DNA from 3 places in the Micromonospora chokoriensis genome. Region 2 is predicted to be linked to each of the others. Evidence: riboswitches for the same ligand, from Rfam matches in the RefSeq annotation. Region 2 holds a riboswitch; each other region holds the start of a gene.
The links. Region 2 has a riboswitch for S-adenosylmethionine ahead of GA0070612_RS27580 (ABC transporter substrate-binding protein). Riboswitches for the same ligand answer to the same signal wherever they lie in the genome.
Positions count from the first base shown of each region.

Region 1: linked by a shared signal. The riboswitch ahead of thrC (threonine synthase) and the one ahead of GA0070612_RS27580 (ABC transporter substrate-binding protein) in region 2 are both predicted to bind S-adenosylmethionine.
Region 3: linked by a shared signal. The riboswitch ahead of GA0070612_RS08390 (aminotransferase class V-fold PLP-dependent enzyme) and the one ahead of GA0070612_RS27580 (ABC transporter substrate-binding protein) in region 2 are both predicted to bind S-adenosylmethionine.

Region 1 is NZ_LT607409.1:1,766,146-1,769,412, reverse strand. Features, by position in the region: partial or broken gene GA0070612_RS08315 (GNAT family N-acetyltransferase) at 1-367, opposite strand, end outside; gene thrC (threonine synthase) at 633-1,919, opposite strand; SAM riboswitch class I at 1,930-2,065, opposite strand; gene GA0070612_RS08305 (hypothetical protein) at 2,576-3,267, shown strand, end outside.
Region 2 is NZ_LT607409.1:6,091,128-6,094,394, forward strand. Features, by position in the region: gene GA0070612_RS27575 (amino acid transporter) at 1-954, shown strand, start outside; SAM riboswitch class IV at 1,041-1,152, shown strand; gene GA0070612_RS27580 (ABC transporter substrate-binding protein) at 1,427-2,314, shown strand; gene GA0070612_RS27585 (amino acid ABC transporter permease) at 2,354-3,127, shown strand; gene GA0070612_RS27590 (amino acid ABC transporter ATP-binding protein) at 3,124-3,267, shown strand, end outside.
Region 3 is NZ_LT607409.1:1,786,289-1,789,555, forward strand. Features, by position in the region: gene GA0070612_RS08385 (FUSC family protein) at 1-307, shown strand, start outside; gene GA0070612_RS08390 (aminotransferase class V-fold PLP-dependent enzyme) at 312-1,592, opposite strand; SAM riboswitch class IV at 1,663-1,783, opposite strand; gene GA0070612_RS08395 (PrsW family intramembrane metalloprotease) at 1,807-3,267, shown strand, end outside.

The sequences.
Region 1 (3,267 bases), 2.6 Mb from region 2:
CGGCCATCGCGACGACCCGCTTGCGCCCGTGCTCACGGAGCAGACGCGCCGCGTACTCGTGCAGCGCCCGCCCGACGCCCCGCCGACGCAGGTCGGGGTGCACGACCAGCTCGGCAGTGGCGTTCTCGGTGTTGTCCAACTGGGGCAGGTCCAGTTGGAGGTAGCCGGCTGGCACACCGTCCAGTCGGGCGAGCGCCCAGAGCGAACGGGTGCCGGGCATCGGCGTGTGGATCAGCGCGTCGAAGCGTCGCCGGCAGAACGGCGGGAAGTCCGGCAGGTCGACGTCGTTGGCCGTCGACCCGATCCGGTACGCCTCGTCGACAGCCACCCGGTCGGCGCCGTCGAACGACGTGATGGTGATGCTCATGCCGCTGAGCGTGCACCCGGGAAAAGCGATCGGGCCAGCGAATTACTCGCTGGCCCGATCGAACGTGGTCGGGAGGGACACTCGCACAACGCCTCCGGCGTTGGGTCGTAAGAACTTCAAAAGTCTTCGGCGAAATGCCCTCCCGCACGGAGCATCTTGCGCCGTCCGGTTCCTGCCGTCAAGTCCGTAGCGGCGGGTTTTCCACACTCACAGCGAAAACCCAGTTACCCGGCGGATCGCCCGGCCCCGTCCGGACGATGCGGGATCAGCCGAGGAGACCGGCGTCGCGGGCCGCCCGCAGCGAGGGCTTGATGCGGTGGGTCGGCCCGACCTGACCGGCCACCGCGTCGATGGTCTTCAGGCCCTCGCCGGTGTTGAACACCACGGTCTCCGCGGTCGGGTCGAGCCGACCGGACTCGACCAGCTTCCGCAGCACCGCCACCGTCACACCGCCGGCGGTCTCCGCGAAGACACCTGTCGTGCGGGCCAGATCGCGGATGGCGGCCCGGATCTCGTCGTCGTCGGCGTACTCCATCCAGCCGCCGGTGCGGCGGACCGCCTCCAGCGCGTAGAGGCCGGCGGCGGGGTCGCCGATGTTGAGCGACTTGGCGATGCCGGTGGGTTTGACCGGGGTGATCGAGTCGGCGTCGTCGTGCAGGGCGACGGCGATCGGGTTGCATCCGGCCGACTGGGCGCCGAAGACCTTCCACCCGCCGGCCGGCGCCTCGACCAGGCCGATCTCCACCAGCTCGGTGAACGCCTTGTCAATCTTGGTGAGCAGTTCGCCGCTGGCCATCGGGATGACCACCTGCGCGGGGATCCGCCACCCGAGCTGCTCGGCGACCTCGTAGCCGAGGGTCTTGGAGCCCTCCGCGTAGTACGGCCGGACGTTGACGTTGACGAACGCGGTGTCCTCGAACTCGTCGGTCTCCACCAGTTCGCCGCAGAGCCGGTTGACGTCGTCGTACGAGCCGTCGATCGCGACCAGCTCGCCGCCGTAGACGGCGGTGGTGATGACCTTGCCCTGTTCCAGGTCGCTGGGGATGAAGACGACGGAGGGCACTCCGGCACGGGCGCCGTGTGCGGCCACCGAGTTGGCCAGGTTGCCGGTCGACGCGCAGGCGAACCGGGTGAAGCCGAGCGCCCTCGCCGCGGTGAGGGCCACCGAGACGACCCGGTCCTTGAAGGAGTGGGTGGGGTTGGCGCTGTCGTCCTTGACCCAGAGCGGCGCGGTGATGCCCAGCTCGGCGGCGAGGTGCGGGGCCGCCACCAACGGGGTCAGCCCCGGGTCGAGGGTGACCCGGGTGGTCGGGTCCTGACCGGCGGGGAGCAGTGCGGCGTACCGCCAGATGTTCTTCGGCCCGGCCTCGATCTGCTCCCGGGTGACCGTCGCCAGGGCGGCGGTGTCGTAGTCGACCTCCAGCGGGCCGAAACACTCGTAACAGGCGTGCTGGGCCACGAGCGGGTAGCGCGCCGAACAGGCACGGCAGACCAAGGCGCGGGCGGGGCTGGCGGAGGTGTCGATGCCGGAGGCGACGAGCGTCGACGTCATGTCGAGATTCCTCTCATCTTTCCCCGCATCGCACGGTGCGGCGGGGACGGAATTGGCACCTGCCCCGCCTGTCGCTCAGCGATGAGCGCACGGGGTGGTTGCCGGGGCGTCGTCGGGCCGTATCCCTCAGCCCCTCTGGATGAGGTATGCAGTTGTGCCGCCGAGTCTACGCAACACCACGCGGGACACCCACGGGCGTCCCGCGTGGTGAACAGTTCGACCAGCCCCGCCATCGACCGACACGCGGGGCCCTGCCGTACGCGCGGCGGTGTACAGCCACGTCCAACCCAGCGACACCCACTTGTCCTGCCAGTTCGCCGAGTTCTGGTCGATCGAGCAGACGATCTGGTGCAGGTCCATCTGGCCGTACAGGGCTGCGTACGAGCCGAAGGGGCTGCCGGTAACCGTCGCCGAAACACAGCATCATCGAGTTGTCCCAGCTCACCAGGACCGTCCGGTCGGTCTTTGTGGTGCCGGAGACGAGGGTGGAGTGCTGACCGGAGCCGTGTAGGTAGGACGTGACCTTCGGTCACGCTAGCCATAACAGAGGTGCGCACGACAGACTTGGGTGTGTCGATGCCTCGTGGTAGACATCGGGCATTCCCCGACGGCTCGGCGGGGTGGATGAAACGGGGATCGAGCATGGTGGCACGCGCATGACCATCGACCAGGCCGCCGGCCAGCCTTCGACCGACTCTCCCGAGCAGCACCGACATCGGCGACCACTGTGGTGGCTGGCCCTCGTACTGGCCGTCGCGGCCCTGGTCGTCGCCGTGGTGGTCGCCGTCACCAGACAGACCGACGACCCGCAGGTGGAGCGGGACGCGGCTGAGACCACACCGAGCGCCGCCGCCCCGGGCCCTCCCGGCGCGGTCGGGCCGGACACCAGCGCGCCCGCAGGGTCTTCCGCCGTGCCCGACGCTTCCCTGAACGGGGCCAACCCGGCGCCCACTCGCTCACCCTTCGACAACGGCGACACCGTGATGGCTGGTGTCGATCCCCAGGCGTTGCTGCAGCGGCTGGCAGCGCGGTGGAAGCTGCGGCTCTACAGCAATCCGTACTTCGGCTCCGCCACCCGGCACAGTGGGGCAGCCGGCGACGCGGCCAGCGGAACCCGGCAGGTGACGCTGCTCGTCGACCAGGAGAAGCGGCTGCGCGGCGTGTACTGCGGGGCCAGCGGTCCGGGCGATCGACCGCTCACCGGCGAGGGGCGGCAGTTCATCGACGACTGCGCCCTCGGGGCTCTCGCTGTCGGTGCGGACCGCGACAGCCTCGACGCTTGGCTGGACCGCCGGATCACCGCCGCCAAGGCTGCGCAGCCCGAGCGGGAGGAGGGCCGGGTCGGCGA
Region 2 (3,267 bases):
GTGTTCGGCACCGTCTACGACCTGTCCACCATCGGCATCCTCTGGTTCGCGGGGGCGTCGGCGATGGCCGGGCTGCTCAACCTCGTACCCCGCTATCTGCCTCGCTACGGCATGGCCCCGACCTGGGCACGGGCGGTCCGGCCACTGGTGCTGGTCTTCACGGCGGTGGCGTTCCTGATCACGATCGTCTTCGAGGCCAGCGTGGACGCGCAGGGCGGCGCGTACGCCACCGGGGTTCTGGTGTTGATCACCTCGGCCACGACGGCGGTGACCCTCGCGGCGGTGCGGCACCGGCAGCGCGGCCGCACTGTCGCGTTCGGCACCATCGCGGTGATCTTCGTCTACACCACGCTGGCGAACGTGGTGGAACGCCCCGACGGCGTCAAGATCGCGGCCTGTTTCATCGGCGGGATCATCGTGGTCTCGCTGCTCTCCCGGTTGTCGCGCGCCTTCGAGCTGCGGGTCGACCACGTCGAGCTGGACCCGGTCGCGACCCGGATGATCGACGGGCGCGACGGACGGCGGATCCGCCTCATCGCCCACGAGCCCGACGGCCGGGGTGAGGCGGAATACCGCGCCAAGCTGGCGCAGACCATGGCGGACAACGACTTCCCCGACGACACCGACGTGCTCTTCGTCGAGGTGCACGTCAGCGACCCGTCGGACTTCGAGACCGAACTGGTGGTGACCGGCAGACTGGTCGACGGTCACTTCCCGGTGCTCAGCCTGACCAGCTCCGCGGTGCCCAACGCGCTCGCCGCCCTGCTGCTGGAGATCCGCGACCGGACCCGCCGGCGTCCCCACATCTACTTCCAGTGGACCGAGGGCGGCCCGGGCCGCAACGTCCTGCGCTACCTGGCGTTCGGGCAGGGTGAGATCGCCTCCGTCACCCGGGAGATCCTGCGTCGGCACGAGCCCGATCCGCGCCGACGACCCCACGTGCACGCCGGCTGACGGGAGTGCCGGCCACCCATCTCCCCTGGTGAGCGTGGTCATAACGACTGGACGACCCACCCGTGCCTGCTGCTAGCCTCGGCGCAGGTCATGAGCGCCAGCGCGAAGCCCCGGCTCGCTGGCCGGCAACCCTCCTCCGCGGTGGGGTGCCCCGGGTGAAGACCAGGCACCGACAGGACGTCGGTGCAAGCGTGGCCTGGCACCCAGGTCAGCACAGACCCGGGAGAACCATGCACATCCTCAGCACCACTCCACCGACCGACGTCGCGGGCGTCCGCGCCGGTTGGCCCTCGCCGGCACTGACCCGGCGGCGGCACGTGGACATGATGCGAATGTGCAGCGCCGCGTGTCGACGCGGCACCACGCACTAGCGCAGCCCTCCTCCCGAACCTCCCTCACCGGTACGCCCGTCGGGCGCACCGCCGGCGACGCACATCCGTGCGCGCCGGACGCGACCTTCCCGGAGACACCCGTGCGACTTCTTCCTGCCCTGACCCGTGCCACCGCCCTGGGCGCGGCCGCCGTGCTGGCCGCCACCACGCTCACCGCCTGCGGCGGCGACAGCTCGTCCGACACCGGCGCCAACCCGTACGGCCTGGCACAACCGGGCGTGCTGCGGGCCGGCACCCTGACCGACGCCCCGCCGAACGTGTACCTCAAGGACGGCACGTTCACCGGCTTCGACAACGACCTGCTGACCGCCGTGGCCGGCAAGCTCGGCCTCCGGGTCGAGTTCGTCGGCACCGACTTCTCCGCGTTGCTCTCCCAGGTCAACAACCACAAGTTCGACGTCGGCAGTTCCTCGATCACCATCACCGAGGCGCGGAAGAAGACAGTCGACTTCGGCAACGGTTACGACTTCGGCTACTTCGGCCTGGACGTCCCGGCCGGCTCGCCGATCACCGGCTTCGACCAGCTCGCCGGCAAGCGGGTCGTGGTGGTGCAGGGCACCGTGCAGGACGACTACGCCACCGGCAAGCAGCTCGACCCGGTGCGGGTGCCGGACTACAACGGCGCGATCAACCAGCTCAAGGCCGGCACCGCCGACGCGTGGATCGCCCCGGCGGAGATCGGCGAGAAGTCGGCCGCCGACAGCAACGGCAAGATCACCGTGGCGGCCAAGCAGCTCAGCCCGGCACCCACCGCGTACGCGTTCGCGAAGGGCGGCGACAAGCTGCGCGAGGCGCTGAACAAGGCTCTCGACGAGGTCATCGCGGACGGCACCTGGAACCGGTTGCAGGCCCAGTACTACCCCGGCCGGCCGATCCCGGCGGACTTCACGCCGGGCAGCGGAGCGGTGGCGGCACCGTCCGCGTCGGTCGCGCCGTCGGCGTCCACGTCGGCGTCGGCCGCGTCCTGAACCGGTGACGAGCGAGCGGGACGGTAGGAGAGACGACCGATGGATCCGTTGAGCACCCTGTGGGAGACGTTCTTCGACCTCGACGCGATGCGCGAGGCGCTGCCCGAGATGCTGACCGTCGGGTTGCCGAACACGCTGATCCTGGCGGTCTCCGCCGCCCTGCTCGGCTCGGTGCTGGGCCTGCTGTTGGCCGTCGCCGGGATCTCCCGCAGCCGGTGGTTGCGCTGGCCGGCGCGGGTCTACACCGACGTGTTCCGGGGGCTGCCGGCCGCGGCGACGATCCTGTTGATCGGCGTCGGGCTGGCACCGCTGGGCATGCGGGTCTGGGGACCGGACCCCTACCCGTTGGGGATCCTGGCGCTGTCGCTGATCGCCGCCGCGTACATCGGGGAGATCTTCCGCTCCGGCATCCAGTCGGTGGAGGCCGCCCAGTTGGAGGGCGCCCGCGCGCTCGGCTTCTCCTGGTCCGACGCGATGCGGCTGGTGATCATCCCGCAGGGCGTCCGGCGGGTCCTGCCGGCCTGGGTCAACCAGCTCATCGCGCTGATCAAGGACTCCAGCCTGGTCTACTTCCTCGGCCTGGTGGCCAGCCAGCGGGAGCTGTTCCGGATCGGGCAGGACTACGCGGCCACCACCGGCAACGAGTCCGCGCTGCTCCTGGCCGGGCTCTTCTACCTGGCGCTGACCGTTCCGCTGACCCACGTCGTCAACGGGATCGACCGGCGGCTGCGCCACGGCCGACCAGCCACCGCAGCCGCCGACGAGGACGACGACCTCCCGCTGCCCGCCACCGTCCAGGGAGACCGGCGATGACCACCGACACCACCACCTCGGTCAGCCTCGACGTACGGGACGTGCACCTCGCCTTCGGGCCGAACCGGGTGCTGCGCGGCGTCGACCTCACCGTGCCGCGCGGGGGGACGGCCTGCGTGATCGGCCCGTCCGGGTCCGGC
Region 3 (3,267 bases), 2.6 Mb from region 2:
CGAGTCGGTCCGGCTGCTCAAACACGAGTTCGCGGCCGGGGACGAACCGGAGAAGGCCCGGGAGCGGTCCCTGCGGGCGGTCAGCGAGGCCGGTCGGGCGTACGGCGCCGGGGTCGGCTTCTCCGGCAGCGTGGTGGTCGCCCAGATCCGCACCACAGCGAGTGACCTGCTGGTGGCCTCCGGGATCGAGCAGGAGGAGGCGAACCGCTGGATCCGCACCGCCTTCGGGGAGCAGGAACGGCCGGTCGCCGAGCCGGCCAGGCCCGACGAGACGCCGAAACCGCCCACCGCCCCACCCGTCGGCTGAGCCCTCACCCCAGGTCGGCCAGCGCGGCGAGCAGCTTGTCCACCTGCGCCTCCGTGGTGCCCAGGCCGATGCTGGCCCGCAGTGCCGTGGACGGCAGGTCCCGTCGGCCGGTACGCCCCGCCGCCTCGCTGAGCAGACGTCGCGCCAGCGGGTGGGCGCAGAACAACCCGTCGCGTACGCCGATGTGGTGCTCGGCGGCCAACCGCGCGGCCACCGCACTGGAATCCCAGCCGACGACCACGAACGAGACGATCCCGACGCGGGGCGCGTCCGGGCCGAAGGTGCGCAACTCCACGACGTGCGGCAGAGCGGCGATGCCGGTCCGCAGTCGGGTCAGCAGCGCCTGCTCGTGAGCGGCCAGCGCGGCCCGGTCGGCGTCGTCGAGCGCCGTGCACACGGCCGCCAGCGCCACCGCGCCGAGCAGGTTCGGGGTGCCGCCCTCGTGCCGTGCCGGCCCGGTCGCCCAGTTCACGTCGTGGGTCGCCGGTCCGACGTGGCTGGTGGCACCGCCGCCGGCCAGGTACGGCGGTGCGGCGTCCAGCCAGTCCGCCCGGCCGATCAGCACACCCGCACCGAACGGCGCGTACAGCTTGTGGCCGGACACCGCCAGGTAGTCGACGTCCAGCGCGAGCAGGTCGACCGGGGCGTGCGGGGCGAGCTGAGCGGCGTCCAGCACGATGCGGGCACCGTGCCGGTGCGCCACCCGGGCCAGCTCGGTGACCGGCCACAGCTCCCCGGTCACGTTGCTCGCACCGGTCACCGCGACCAGCACCGGCAGCGCCGGGTTACTGCCCCGGCGTAGTTCGGTGAGGGCGGCGGCGAGGTCACGTACCGCGGCGTCCGGGTCGGTGGGCACCGGCAGCCGCACCGAGCCGCGCGGCCAGGGCAGCAGGTTGGCGTGGTGCTCACCGGCGAAGGTGACCACCGTCGTGCCGGCCGGCAGGGCCCGTGCCAGCAGGTTCAGCGCGTCGGTCGTGTTGCGGGTGAAGAACACGTGATCGTCGACTCGGGCGCCGAAGGCGTCACCGACCGTCTGCCGGGCCTGCTCGTACGCGAGGGTGCAGCGTCGGGACAACGCTCCCGCCCCCCGGTGGACGCTCGCGTACCAGGGCAGCAGCTCGGCCACCGCGTCGGCGGCGGCCCGCGCGCACGGCGCGCTGGCGGCGTAGTCCAGGTTGATCTCGCCCGGTACGCCGAGGACGTCGAGCGGCCCCGACGAGGCCGGCTCGGGCGCGGCTGGCTCGGTTGCGGCCGGCTCGGGCGCGGCGTCGACGCGGGTGGGCAGCGAGGGGAGAAGAGTGACGGGCACGCCGGAACCTCCGGGGTCAGGGACCCCGGGTGCACTGTCGGGACGGGGTCCGCGCTTGCCCAGCACACCGATCGGGCTGGGCCCGGTCATCACCCGGGGCACCCCACCGCGAACTCGACGAGGGTTGCCGGCCAGCAAGCCGGGGCTTCGCGCTGGCACTCGTGACCTGCCGGCAGCATAGCGGCTACCGATGCGACCGGACCAGCCGGCGGCGGATGGCTACGCTGACCGCATGGCCGACACCCCGCCCGGTTCACCCCTGCCGTCGCCGCCCGCATCCACGGCCCCGCCCGTCGTCGACGCGCCCCCGATGCCGCGGCGCCGACTGGGCTGGCGGCGGTTCCTGGCGCTGGCCGGGGTGGTGCTGCTCATCGCCGCCTGCGCGGTGTTCATGGTCTTCACGCTCGGCCAGTCGCTCGGCGCGCAGGCCCTGCTCATCGGGGTCGCCGCCGCCATCCTGCCGGTGCCGGTGCTGGTCGCCTGTTTCCTCTGGCTGGACCGGTACGAACCCGAGCCGCTGAAATATCTGATCTTCTGCTTCGCCTGGGGCGCGTTCGTCTCCACCGCCGCCTCGCTGACGGTGAACGACTTCGCCGCCGGCCGCTTCGCCGACTGGGGTCTGCCGGCCGCGCTCACCGGGGTGCTGGTGGCGCCGTTCATCGAGGAGTCGACGAAGGCGCTCGGCCCGATCCTGCTGCTGGTGTTCCGCCGGCGCGAGTGGTCCGGGATCACCGACGGCCTGGTCTACTGCGGGCTGTCGGCGGTCGGTTTCGCCATGGTGGAGAACATCCTCTATTTGGGCGGGTTGGGTTACGCGTCCGGTGTCGACAGGTATGGCCCCGCCACCGGCATCCAGCAGGTCATCGCGATCTTCATCCTCCGGATCCTGCTGTTCGGGTTCGCCCATCCGCTCTTCACCTCGATGACGGGTTTCGGCCTGGGCATCGCCGCGCGGACGGCGGACCGGCGGGTCCGGGTGCTCGCCCCGATCGCCGGCCTGCTGCTGGCGATGATGTTGCACGGCACGTGGAACCTGCTGCCCACGCTCACCCAGGCCACCGGCGAGGCCGTGATCATGCTGTACGGCTTCCTGGGCCTGATGGTGCCCGTCTTCTTCGGCACCGTGGGGCTGGCGGTGTGGCTGCGCGCCTGGGAGGGGCGGCTCACCGAGCGCGTCCTGCCGGACTACGTACGCGCCGGCTGGCTGAGCCCGCCCGAGGTGGCCGCGCTGAGCAGTCTGGGGCGACGGCACGCGGCCCGCAGTTGGGCGCGCCGGGTGGCCGGTGACGCCGGGGTCCGGGCGATGCGTGGTTACCAGTCCGCCGCCACCCGGCTGGCCCTGCTGCGCGACGGCACCCTGCGGGGTCTGGACCGGAAGGCCGCCGACCAGGAACGGACCGCACGGGAGGAGCGGGAGCTGCTGGACGCGATCAGCGCGTACCGGTCGGTCTTCGTCGGTCGGGATCCGCAGGCCCCGGCGGGGCTCTGGGACGGCAGCCGCTACCACCTGCGCTTCCCGGACGGCCACCAGCGTCCGGTGGACGCGCCGGACGAGCCGGTGGTGCCGATTCCGGTGGTGTTGGCACCCGCGCCGCCCCCGGTCGGGTACGCCCCACCCGGCTGGCCCGGCCTGCGCCCGCCCGCGCCCTGG